One region of the Thalassotalea sp. PLHSN55 genome, then DNA from elsewhere that is predicted to be linked to it. Evidence: riboswitches for the same ligand, from Rfam matches in the RefSeq annotation. Region 1 holds a riboswitch; each other region holds the start of a gene.
The links. A riboswitch is a leader RNA that binds a small molecule or an ion and turns the genes downstream of it on or off. The one in region 1 is predicted to bind cyclic di-GMP.

Region 1 (3,280 bases):
AAGTTGCCACAGCGCCTGAAATTCCGCGACGCTAAAGCAGGCGCAAGTACTCAGTTGCGCAGGCATTGCCTTTGGCGGGTCGATAATGCGTGTTTGCCATGCATTGGTCATGGTAAAGCAATTATCTAACGCGTTTAAGTGAATGAAAAGTATGCGTTCGAGCAAGCGTAATTCTGACTCGCTAATGTCACTCACTGGCGTGTGTTTAACGACATTGGATTGCTGACCGCCCAAATAGAGCTCGGTTAAACTGTACAGTGTGGAATAGCTAACCGCTAAAAAAACCTTTTGTTTTAATTGGTTACTCGCTTGAATCCAAATCAACTTATTGTTGTTAGTACTGTTTTGTTGTTCTGATTGTTCTTGAGTATCTGTTGATAGGTCGATGTCAGTGACCAGTTCTTGCTCGCTAAATTTACTGAGCTCAAGCTTACAATCGTGATCATTGAAAATACGAATGCACTCAAATGCGACGCCTTTTAAAATGGCTTTTTGCTGGCGGTTAAGGCTTGCTAAATGTTCAAGCTGTTGGCGCTTTTCACCAAACAAATCATAAGCTTGAATGTTTTTACTGGCGTCCGCACTATAAATCTTCGATTGACTAGGCGAACGTTTGAAGGTGGACATGACAACTTCTCCAAAAAATACGTTATTTGCGACATTAACTCACTAAGCTGTTGGCTTGCGTTGAGGCGTTGCGCAGATAAAAAATGCTAATAACAAATAAAGCGACCGATACAAATAGAAACTAAAATACTGAGGGAAATGACTAAGTATTTTGAGCTTTCTTGGCTCACTTTTGTATTTTTTGGGGGTAATTGCTTATTAGTTTAAACCTAGTAATCTTTCAAAAGCAACAAGTTTTATACGGGCTTACAAACATTCTTGGTGTAAATCGGCGCATTGATAAAGTTGCTTAAATGTTCAACAAAAAATAAGCATAGCTAAAAAGTAAAATGTTACAGATTTGTAATCTCTTTTTTTGATGTAGGAAAGTTTCAGCAAACACTTATCGCAGCGAATTATCCGCGATAAATGTCGTGAAGTTATCTTGAAGCGAAAGGGGAGTTTTTGTAATTAAACTACGGCACTGCCAAGTGAGAACTATTGTTATTTAATGTAATTTGATGTTAAATCCGCTGCAACAAGTTAAAGGCAAACTGATCGTGAGGTCAGGACGCAAAGCCACCAGTCTGAACGCCAGATAGTGGGGTTACCAAGGTTAATTGTGCTTGAGTTCACACTCACTGCACTTCACGGGGGTGATCTGCCCTGGTATCTCCTATCTCATTTTTTACTGCGCTTTTTTTCTTGTTTTATTTCATTTTTGTAACTTTTTGGTCGCTATTAGCTTTTTAAGCTGACGTTATGTCGCTGCGTCACTGGCTTAGTGAGTCTTTGTTGATCATGAAGTTGCAAAATGAATGCGTCACTTGCTGGTAATGGCTTATGGGTTTGAATGCCCATAAGCCTTATATCTCGCGGGTTTTAGTAGATGTTGGTAATCACCAATGAGAGGACTGCTTTTGAAAACTGCTTTTTTCAACATCAGGAAATTAACGACGACTACGTTAGTATTTTTTTCAGTATTTAGTCAGGCAATGCCATTAATGACGCCACTAGACCAAGTCACGTGGCAGCAACAGGGCAGTTCATTTTCTTGTAAATTAACGACAAATGTTAGTGATTTTGGTGAAGTTAGTTTAATTAAAAATGCCGGTTATGCTATGGAAATAGTATTTGATTCAGTGCTTTATAGCCAAGCTATTGACCAAGTGGCTGTTGGGTTTTCTCCGGCGCCGTGGAGCCAAAAGCAACTTCCTCAACCAACTTGGTATTCTGTCTCACAACAAAATAATGTCGAGCAGTTATTGCAGCAACTACAACGCGGTAACTGGGGGCGAATTCAACTTAATTATCAGCCCAATAACAGCCACGAAACTCTGGTGCAGCTGGTCTTGCCAACAGTGCAGCGCGGTGAAAATTTTCAGCAGTACTTTCAATGTTTAAGTGAGCTGTCGCCACTGTCGTATGACCAAGTACGTGACCGTAACTTCTATTTTGCGGTCAATGAATTATTGTTAAATCAACAGCAACAACAACAACTTACAGATATTGTTCGCTTCATTGAACTTGAGCCTAAGGTTAGCCGAATATTGGTTGACGGCCATGCTGATAGTTCCGGCCATGCCAGCGAGAATTTACGTTTATCCCAATTACGAGCTGATGATGTATACGCTTATTTATTAGAAGCAGGTGTTGACCCAGCCATTATTGAAGTGCGCTCCCACGGCGATAGATACCCAGTTAACAATAATGCCGATGCAGCGCAGCGCGAAAAAAACAGACGCGTGAATTTGCGCATCATTTTGAACAAGGGCAGCTGATCGTGACTTCACCAATCACTCATAGCCGTCAAAAGACATCAGATGCGGTTTCGCTACTTATTGTTGAATCGCCTAGCGTTACTCGTGCCAATGACCAGATAATGACGGCAAATAATGTTGTTGTGCATCGCTGTTTTTCCGCCGAAAGTGCCTTTGATATGGCGTCAACGTTAGCGCCAACCGTGGTGCTTGTTTCAGCTAGTCTTGCGGGCATGACGTTACTCGATTTTGTCAAATGTTTTGCGCGTCAATATCCGCAAAGCATTATTTTGGTGATGGTCGAAAGCCAGCAATGCCAATTAGCGGGTGATGCTATTCGTTTAGGCGCCGCCGATTATTTACTAAAACCTTTTACTGAACAGCAATTATTGGCAGCGATGGATCAAGCGATATGTTTACGTAAACCATTGGCCAATATTGTCGCTTGTTCCGCCAATTCTCGCCAAGTGATCCAACTGGCCCATCGCGCAGCACAAACCGATGCGACCGTTTTGATCAGCGGCGAGTCAGGCACAGGTAAAGAATGCTTAGCGCAATATATTCATGATAATTCACCGCGTCGCAATGGGCCTTTTGTTGCCATTAATTGTGCCGCTATTCCTGAAAATATGATCGAAGCGGTATTATTTGGTCATAGCAAAGGTGCCTTTACTGGCGCAACCGCTAGTCAAGTGGGTAAATTTGAATTGGCTAACGGTGGCACTTTATTGCTCGACGAAATTTCAGAAATGCCACTGGTGTTACAAACGAAATTATTGCGAGTTTTACAAGAGCGCGAAGTAGAAGCACTTGGCAGTCACAAACGGGTAAAACTTGATATACGTGTTATTGCCGCCAGTAATAAAAACTTACCCGAGCAAGTCGCACAAGGGCTATTTCGCCAAGATTTATAT
Region 2 (3,280 bases), on a different contig from region 1:
CTGTATTTGTGCTTTAGTTACATCAATATCTTGAGCAAGTTGTTCGGCTTTAATTAAAAACGCATGATTATCTTCAACACGCCCCAATAGTTGGCTAACTTTTGCTAAATACATTAATACACTTAAGTGTGGCTTACGTTGATTCTGGCCAATAAAATATTGCTCAGCTTTAATAAGGCTTTCATAAGCTTGTTGATATTTTTCTTGGTTTATCAACATTTTCCCAAGCCCTAATTCAATATAGCCGAGCAAGACAACAGCAGACTTTTCTTCTGCAATTTTTTGCGCATTCCAAAAAGCATTGTAAGCGTCGTCAAAACGCCCTAACGCTTCATAAGCTCTGGCCAAAGTGAAGTAATTCTGGTCTATGTTGTATTTATTGGCCTTATTAAGCTTTATGCCAATGAGTTGGCTTTGCATGTCGACTACAGCTTCAAACTGATCCAAATGAAAATAAGCTAACGACAATACCGCCAACAGATCGGTATCTTCATTAAAGTCATTAATCTGCATTAGCTCAGTTACGGTATCTATATCCTTATTTGCATTTTCCCGATCGCCCAATAAGGCATTGGCCATAGCTCTGTAGCCTAAAGCAACCAGTAAATATTGAATATGCTCTGGTTTTTTTGCTAAAGCCGCGGTTTGACTACTCACATCTAATGTTTTTTTAAACTGGCCATTAACATAATAGCCTTCCATCAATTTCTGTAAAAATTTCAGCCGAAGTAGGTGGTCAATATTGACTAGCTCAAGGCCATACGTCGCAAATTGAAATGCTTTAGCAATATCAGCTTTTCTTGTCGCGGCATCGGCTAACAAGAAGTAGGTTTTAGCAATGGTGTCGGTGGTGAAAAGTTGTCGTTCGGGCAATACCTTGGTTGAAAGAGTAAGTACTTCATCATAGGGCACTAGCTCTTTATCCAGTTGATAATATTTTTCAACTTGCTCAATAATCCCAGCAATATTGTCAGCATTGGTATTAGCTGAAGTAACTCGTGCCCAAGTGGAAACTGAGCAAAACAAAGCAGCTATTAAAACCATAAAAATTATACGCTTCATTTTACCCTCCCAATACTTGAATGCCTTTGAAATACCAGTGAAAAATAGTAACCGAATTTCGATAAAAATTATATCAACTTGAACAATTATAAATTTTACTTTACATCAAAGTATTTCTCCCTATAATGATTTTAGAGCTTCTAAAGCTCGACAAGGGCAAATCTGGTGAAAGCCAGAGACGCAAAGTTACCGGTCTAAGGGGAAACCTACGACAGCGGAACTGCCAAATTTAGATATAGTGGGGGCTTATCTTTTTTAGCTTTTTTGCTATCTGCTTTCCACGGTACACTTTGCGGCCTCCCTTGCCTTTCTCTGTTAGTTCTTCTATTTCTCACTGAATCTCAATTTATCGACATTTCGTCAATATTTTTGTACTTTTAATCGATTTTTTACTGGTAGTTTTATTTTTTTTACTAGAGAATGGAAAGATAAAACTAATAAAAAACGTAAGGTGAATAATTGGATCAATGAAGTATCATGATTCTATTCAAGAAGCCGAAAAAACTTTGGCCTTATCTGTACAACTATTGCGGAGTTGGAATTTACCTGCTTCTCCGATTAACTACACCTTAAGTTACGAATACACTAGCAATAGAAACAAGCCTCTCAACAAAAGCATCGATCAATACTTATCTACCGGCAAAGAGCTCGACAGTTTCACTGTTGAAGAATTTTATCGCCAACATATTCTTGGCCAATCAAATTTTAGAGATGAAATTATTGATGATGTTGAAGAAGTGCTTTCTGCAGTGGAATTTAATAATAAGCACTCTGCCAATACCCTAAATTATTTTGTTGATACCTTAGACAATAATATTGGGCACTTTCAATCACATGATAAAAAAGTGGTAGCAACGGCAATATTGTCACTGAAAAAAGCATCAAACAAACTCAAACAACAGCAACTTATTCTGCAGAAGCAACTCAAAAACTCACAAAGCTTAACCAGTAAATTAAAAGCTGAACTTGAAGAGTCGCGTAAAGAAATATTCCTCGATCCACTCACTCATTTTTATAACCGTAAAGCCTTATCGAAGCACCTTGAGGCTTGGACAGCACAAGATGAAAATAAACAGGTGGCGGCTATCGTGGTCAATATTGATCACTTCTCTCAATTTACGCAACGGTTTGGTCCGCTGATCAGTGATGTTTTACTTGCTAAAGTAGCAGAAAAAGTCAGTAGTTATGTCGATGACAGTGGTTTGCCGGTAAGATCAGGAGGAGATGAGTTTCTAATTTTATTACCTGATTTAAATACTGATATCGCCCAAGAAGTTGCAATGAAGATTAGCCATGGCGTAGAAAAATTACGATTTGTTAGCAGTAAGTCTGGTATTAGATTACCTAAGTTGGATGTCTCTGTTGGCGTTGGTCAATTTAGCACAAATCAAGAAGCCAATAACCTCATTAAAAAAGCGCGCAAACTGCTCGAGATGCCATCTTCAGATAACCAATAATGATTTAATCGAGTGCCTGTTTAGATAACTGCCGAGATAACTCTTCTATAGTTTCCTCAGAAAAAACTTCAATACCATGTTTAAGTAACAAAGCACTCGTGACGCCCTGACCCGCAATTTTTTTTTGGCTAAAGCTACCATCATAAATTTTACCACTTCCACACGACGGGCTACTTTCTTTTAACAGCGCAAAACGAATATGATGCTGACGACAAAGGTCCAAGGCTAATTGTGCGCCTTGATTAAAATAAGCAGTTACATCTTCACCTTTGTTGGTGAAAATTAATTGGCTTTGTGGCTGCATTTCTGCCGGAGCACGCGGCGTTGGCAAACCACCGCTCACTTCAGGGCAAATAGCGACAAAGCGCCCTTCTTTTTGCCACTTGTCGATAAGCGGGTGCAATAATGGCTTTAGCTCGGCGTTATAGCGTACTCGTGCGCCTAAAAAGCAGCTACTAATGAGTATTTTTTCCATAACCTCCCCTAATCACAAAACCAGTAATAATAGAAATGATAAGTAAAACTTAAAGTAACGATTTATCATCAAGTGTAAGCAGTAAGTCTTTCATTAATGTTTGCCCTAGCCCACACTCACTTTCTATCCAAGAAGACTGTCCATAAGATTCAAACTGCAAAATAAACATTTGCGCTTGCCACTCAAAGCGAAAATACTCGCGATCTGCGCCATTAACACTTTCGACCACACGGCTGGTGGGCAATTTATCCCATACAAGTTTAGCCAATTCTGGTGTTTGTTCTAA
Region 3 (3,280 bases), on a different contig from region 1:
CTTAGAAGATAACATGACCGTGCTTGCAGGCGGTTTTGGTTTGTGTGGTATTCCAGAAAATTTGATCGCTGAAATAAAACGCAAAAGCACCCGTGGTTTAACACTCGTTTCAAACAACTGTGGTGTTGATGATTTTGGTTTAGGCGTATTACTACCTGATCGCCAAATCAAAAAAATTATCGCGTCATACGTTGGCGAAAACGCTGAATTTGAACGTCAAATGATGAGCGGCGAATTAGAAGTAGAACTCACCCCTCAAGGCACATTAGCTGAAAAAATGCGTGCTGGCGGTGCTGGCATTCCCGCTTTTTATACTGCCACAGGTTACGGAACGCCGGTTGCTGAAGGTAAAGAAGAGCGCGAATTTAATGGCAGGCAGTATATTTTAGAGCCCGCAATTACTGGTGACTTTGCCATAGTAAAAGCGTGGAAAGCCGATAGATACGGAAACTTAGTTTATCGAAAAACCGCTCGAAATTTTAACCCATTGGCAGCAACCGCGGGAAAAATTACCGTCGTTGAAGTTGAAGAAATTGTTGAAGTGGGTGATTTAGACCCGGACGAGATCCACACACCCGGTATCTATGTTAATCGTCTTATTCAAGGCAGTTTCGAAAAACGCATCGAACAACGCACTACCCAACCATCAGCTGAACAATCTGCATAAGGAGTACCACATGGCTTTATCTCGCGAACAAATTGCAAAACGTGTTGCCCAAGAACTGCAAGACGGCTATTACGTAAACCTTGGCATTGGTATTCCAACGTTAGTCGCTAATTATGTACCTAAAGGCATGGAAGTGATGTTGCAGTCTGAAAATGGTTTACTTGGCATGGGCCAATTTCCAACAGAAGACGAAATCGACGCTGATCTTATCAATGCAGGCAAACAAACTGTCACTATGGCAAAAGGCGCTTCTATTTTTGACTCAGCAGAGTCATTTGCGATGATCCGTGGCGGACATGTCGACTTAACGGTACTAGGCGCATTTGAAGTTGATATTAGCGGTAACATTGCTTCTTACATGATCCCAGGTAAATTAATTAAAGGCATGGGCGGTGCAATGGATTTAGTTGCAGGGGCTGACAATATTATAGTGACCATGACCCATGCTTCAAAACATGGTCAATCTAAATTGCTTAAAACATGTTCCCTACCTTTAACAGGCAAAGGTTGTATAAAACGCGTTTTAACCGATTTAGCCTTTATTGAAATCAAAGACAATAAGTTTCATTTATTGGAACGGGCACCTGGCGTAAGTGTTGAAGAAATACAAAAACTAACCGAAGGTGAATTGGTGATCCCTGAACTTGTTCCAGAGATGAATGTTTGATTTACAAAACATTAACAATTGTTTTTTAATTTAATAAGTTAACACGCCCTGTAGCTAGAATTCCTACAGGATTTGTTAAAAAACAGGCGAGATACTTATACAGCTAACCTTTTGATTTTTATAGCTATAAACACAAAATACCATACGAGACGCATATAATTGTTACAGATTATTGCATTTCAACTACAAATTGGTAATACTAAAGGTGACAAAGAAAAGGCAAGGCACGCGAAAACGTGCTACGCAAAACCACCGGCCTACAGGTTTCTAGGAAACCCATGGCAGCGGAGTTACCGAGTTAATAGGTACATCCAGTGGTTTTTTCTTTTATTAACTAATTTAAAAATATTTAAGGTTATTAAAATGAAAAAATTATTACTAGTTTCAACCATGACTGCTTTAACATTAACGTCTGTTGTATCAGCTCCTCAGGCATCGGCTGCAAACATCGCTCAAAGCGTTTGTGAATACGTAGCTGCTGACGATAAGAAACGCATGCGTTCTTTTTTAAAGACGAACAAATTAAAAATTCGTAGTATCTTCGACGGTATACAGTGTAATGGGAAAAACTTGTTAGAATTCGCTGCTACTAAAGGTTCAGTTAAAACGGGTTCTTTGATGATTAGTAAATTACCAAAGAAAGTTGTTTCAGAGAACTTGGCACTTATTCAGAACGGATCGCAACCATTGATAGACGCCGCTAACAAACGCGTTAGCAGCTAAACATTATTAAAAGGTAGACGTTACAAGTAATGTTTTCATTTTAATAATTCTCTGTCATTTAAAAAAGCCAACTTATGTTGGCTTTTTTTTTATGCTAAATTTTTGCAGGTATAGTCATTCCAAATTGGTATTAGTAATTAAACTCTTCTTTTTAATTACCTATTGATTAGTAAAATAAAAAATATCGAAAATTCTCATTTTAAACTTCAACTCTACCTAGCAAGCTAGCCAAAAACTGATTAAACTCAAAGAAGAACATTAGGTTTTTTAATAAACTCAATTTTAAAAATAAATTCACGGACATTTATCTGTTTCAATAATACCGCCATTTGGTTTCACTATATTAAATCAGCATCTTAGGTAATAAACTATCGCTTATGTCGACTAAAAGAAACTACAAAGACAGTCAAAATGCCCTAGTACTTACTGGCGGCGGCGCTCGAGCTTCTTACCAAGTTGGTGTGCTTTCAGCCATCGCCAAGTTTGTACCAAGGAACCACGGTATTCCATTCCCTATTATTTGTGGCACGTCTGCTGGCGCTATTAATACCACGGCATTAGCCTGTTATGCATCGTGCTTTCATTTAGGCGTGAAAAAGCTAGAGTGGGTTTGGAAAAACCTCGATACCAATAAAATTTATCATAGTAATGCTAACAATGTTTTTGGTCATATTTTTAGCGGTATGTTGGCAAGTTTCCAAGCAGACTACGCCAATAAAAAATCACGCAGTTTATTAAACAATGCGCCACTTCGAGACCTACTCAATAAGGTTATCGATTTTAATCGTATTGACAATAATATATTACGCGGTTACTTATCAGCGGTATCTGTTACAGCATCAAGCTATAGCAGCGGTGACTCAATTAGTTTCTATCAGTCAGAAGCCAACATTGCCCCTTGGTTTAGAGCAAAACGTCGAGGACAGCCTAGTCAAATAAATAGCGAGCACTTAATGGCGTCTTCTGCCATTCCACTGGTTTTTCCTTCAGTTAAAATTGGGCAAGAACACTTTGGTGATGGTTCAATACATCAGCTTTCGCCGCTAAGCCCAGCAATTCATTTAGGCGCAAAGAATTTATTAGTGGTCGGTGTAGAGCAGCCGAAAGAGCCGATTCATGCTAAAGAGAATAATCCGCATCCGCCAACGACATCAACAATAGCGGGTCATTTATTAGATACGATTTTTTCTGATACCTTGCAAAGTGATTTAGAACGCATGGAA

Region 2: linked by a shared signal. The riboswitch ahead of ACRRSQ_RS16800 (GGDEF domain-containing protein) and the one ahead of ACRRSQ_RS08255 (OmpA family protein) in region 1 are both predicted to bind cyclic di-GMP.
Region 3: linked by a shared signal. The riboswitch ahead of ACRRSQ_RS08635 (DUF3718 domain-containing protein) and the one ahead of ACRRSQ_RS08255 (OmpA family protein) in region 1 are both predicted to bind cyclic di-GMP.

Annotation. Positions count from the first base shown of each region.
Region 1 covers NZ_JBPDIH010000003.1:564,987-568,266, reverse strand. Annotated here, with positions in the region: gene ACRRSQ_RS08260 (FliM/FliN family flagellar motor C-terminal domain-containing protein) at 1-627, opposite strand, end outside; cyclic di-GMP riboswitch class I at 1,145-1,221, shown strand; gene ACRRSQ_RS08255 (OmpA family protein) at 1,527-2,387, shown strand; gene ACRRSQ_RS08250 (sigma-54-dependent transcriptional regulator) at 2,390-3,280, shown strand, end outside.
Region 2 covers NZ_JBPDIH010000009.1:69,484-72,763, reverse strand. Annotated here, with positions in the region: gene ACRRSQ_RS16805 (hypothetical protein) at 1-1,062, opposite strand, end outside; cyclic di-GMP riboswitch class I at 1,208-1,290, shown strand; gene ACRRSQ_RS16800 (GGDEF domain-containing protein) at 1,530-2,519, shown strand; gene ACRRSQ_RS16795 (DUF523 domain-containing protein) at 2,524-2,994, opposite strand; gene ACRRSQ_RS16790 (DUF3630 family protein) at 3,044-3,280, opposite strand, start outside.
Region 3 covers NZ_JBPDIH010000004.1:15,521-18,800, forward strand. Annotated here, with positions in the region: gene ACRRSQ_RS08625 (CoA transferase subunit A) at 1-667, shown strand, start outside; gene ACRRSQ_RS08630 (3-oxoacid CoA-transferase subunit B) at 678-1,334, shown strand; cyclic di-GMP riboswitch class I at 1,543-1,632, shown strand; gene ACRRSQ_RS08635 (DUF3718 domain-containing protein) at 1,698-2,057, shown strand; gene ACRRSQ_RS08640 (patatin-like phospholipase family protein) at 2,435-3,280, shown strand, end outside.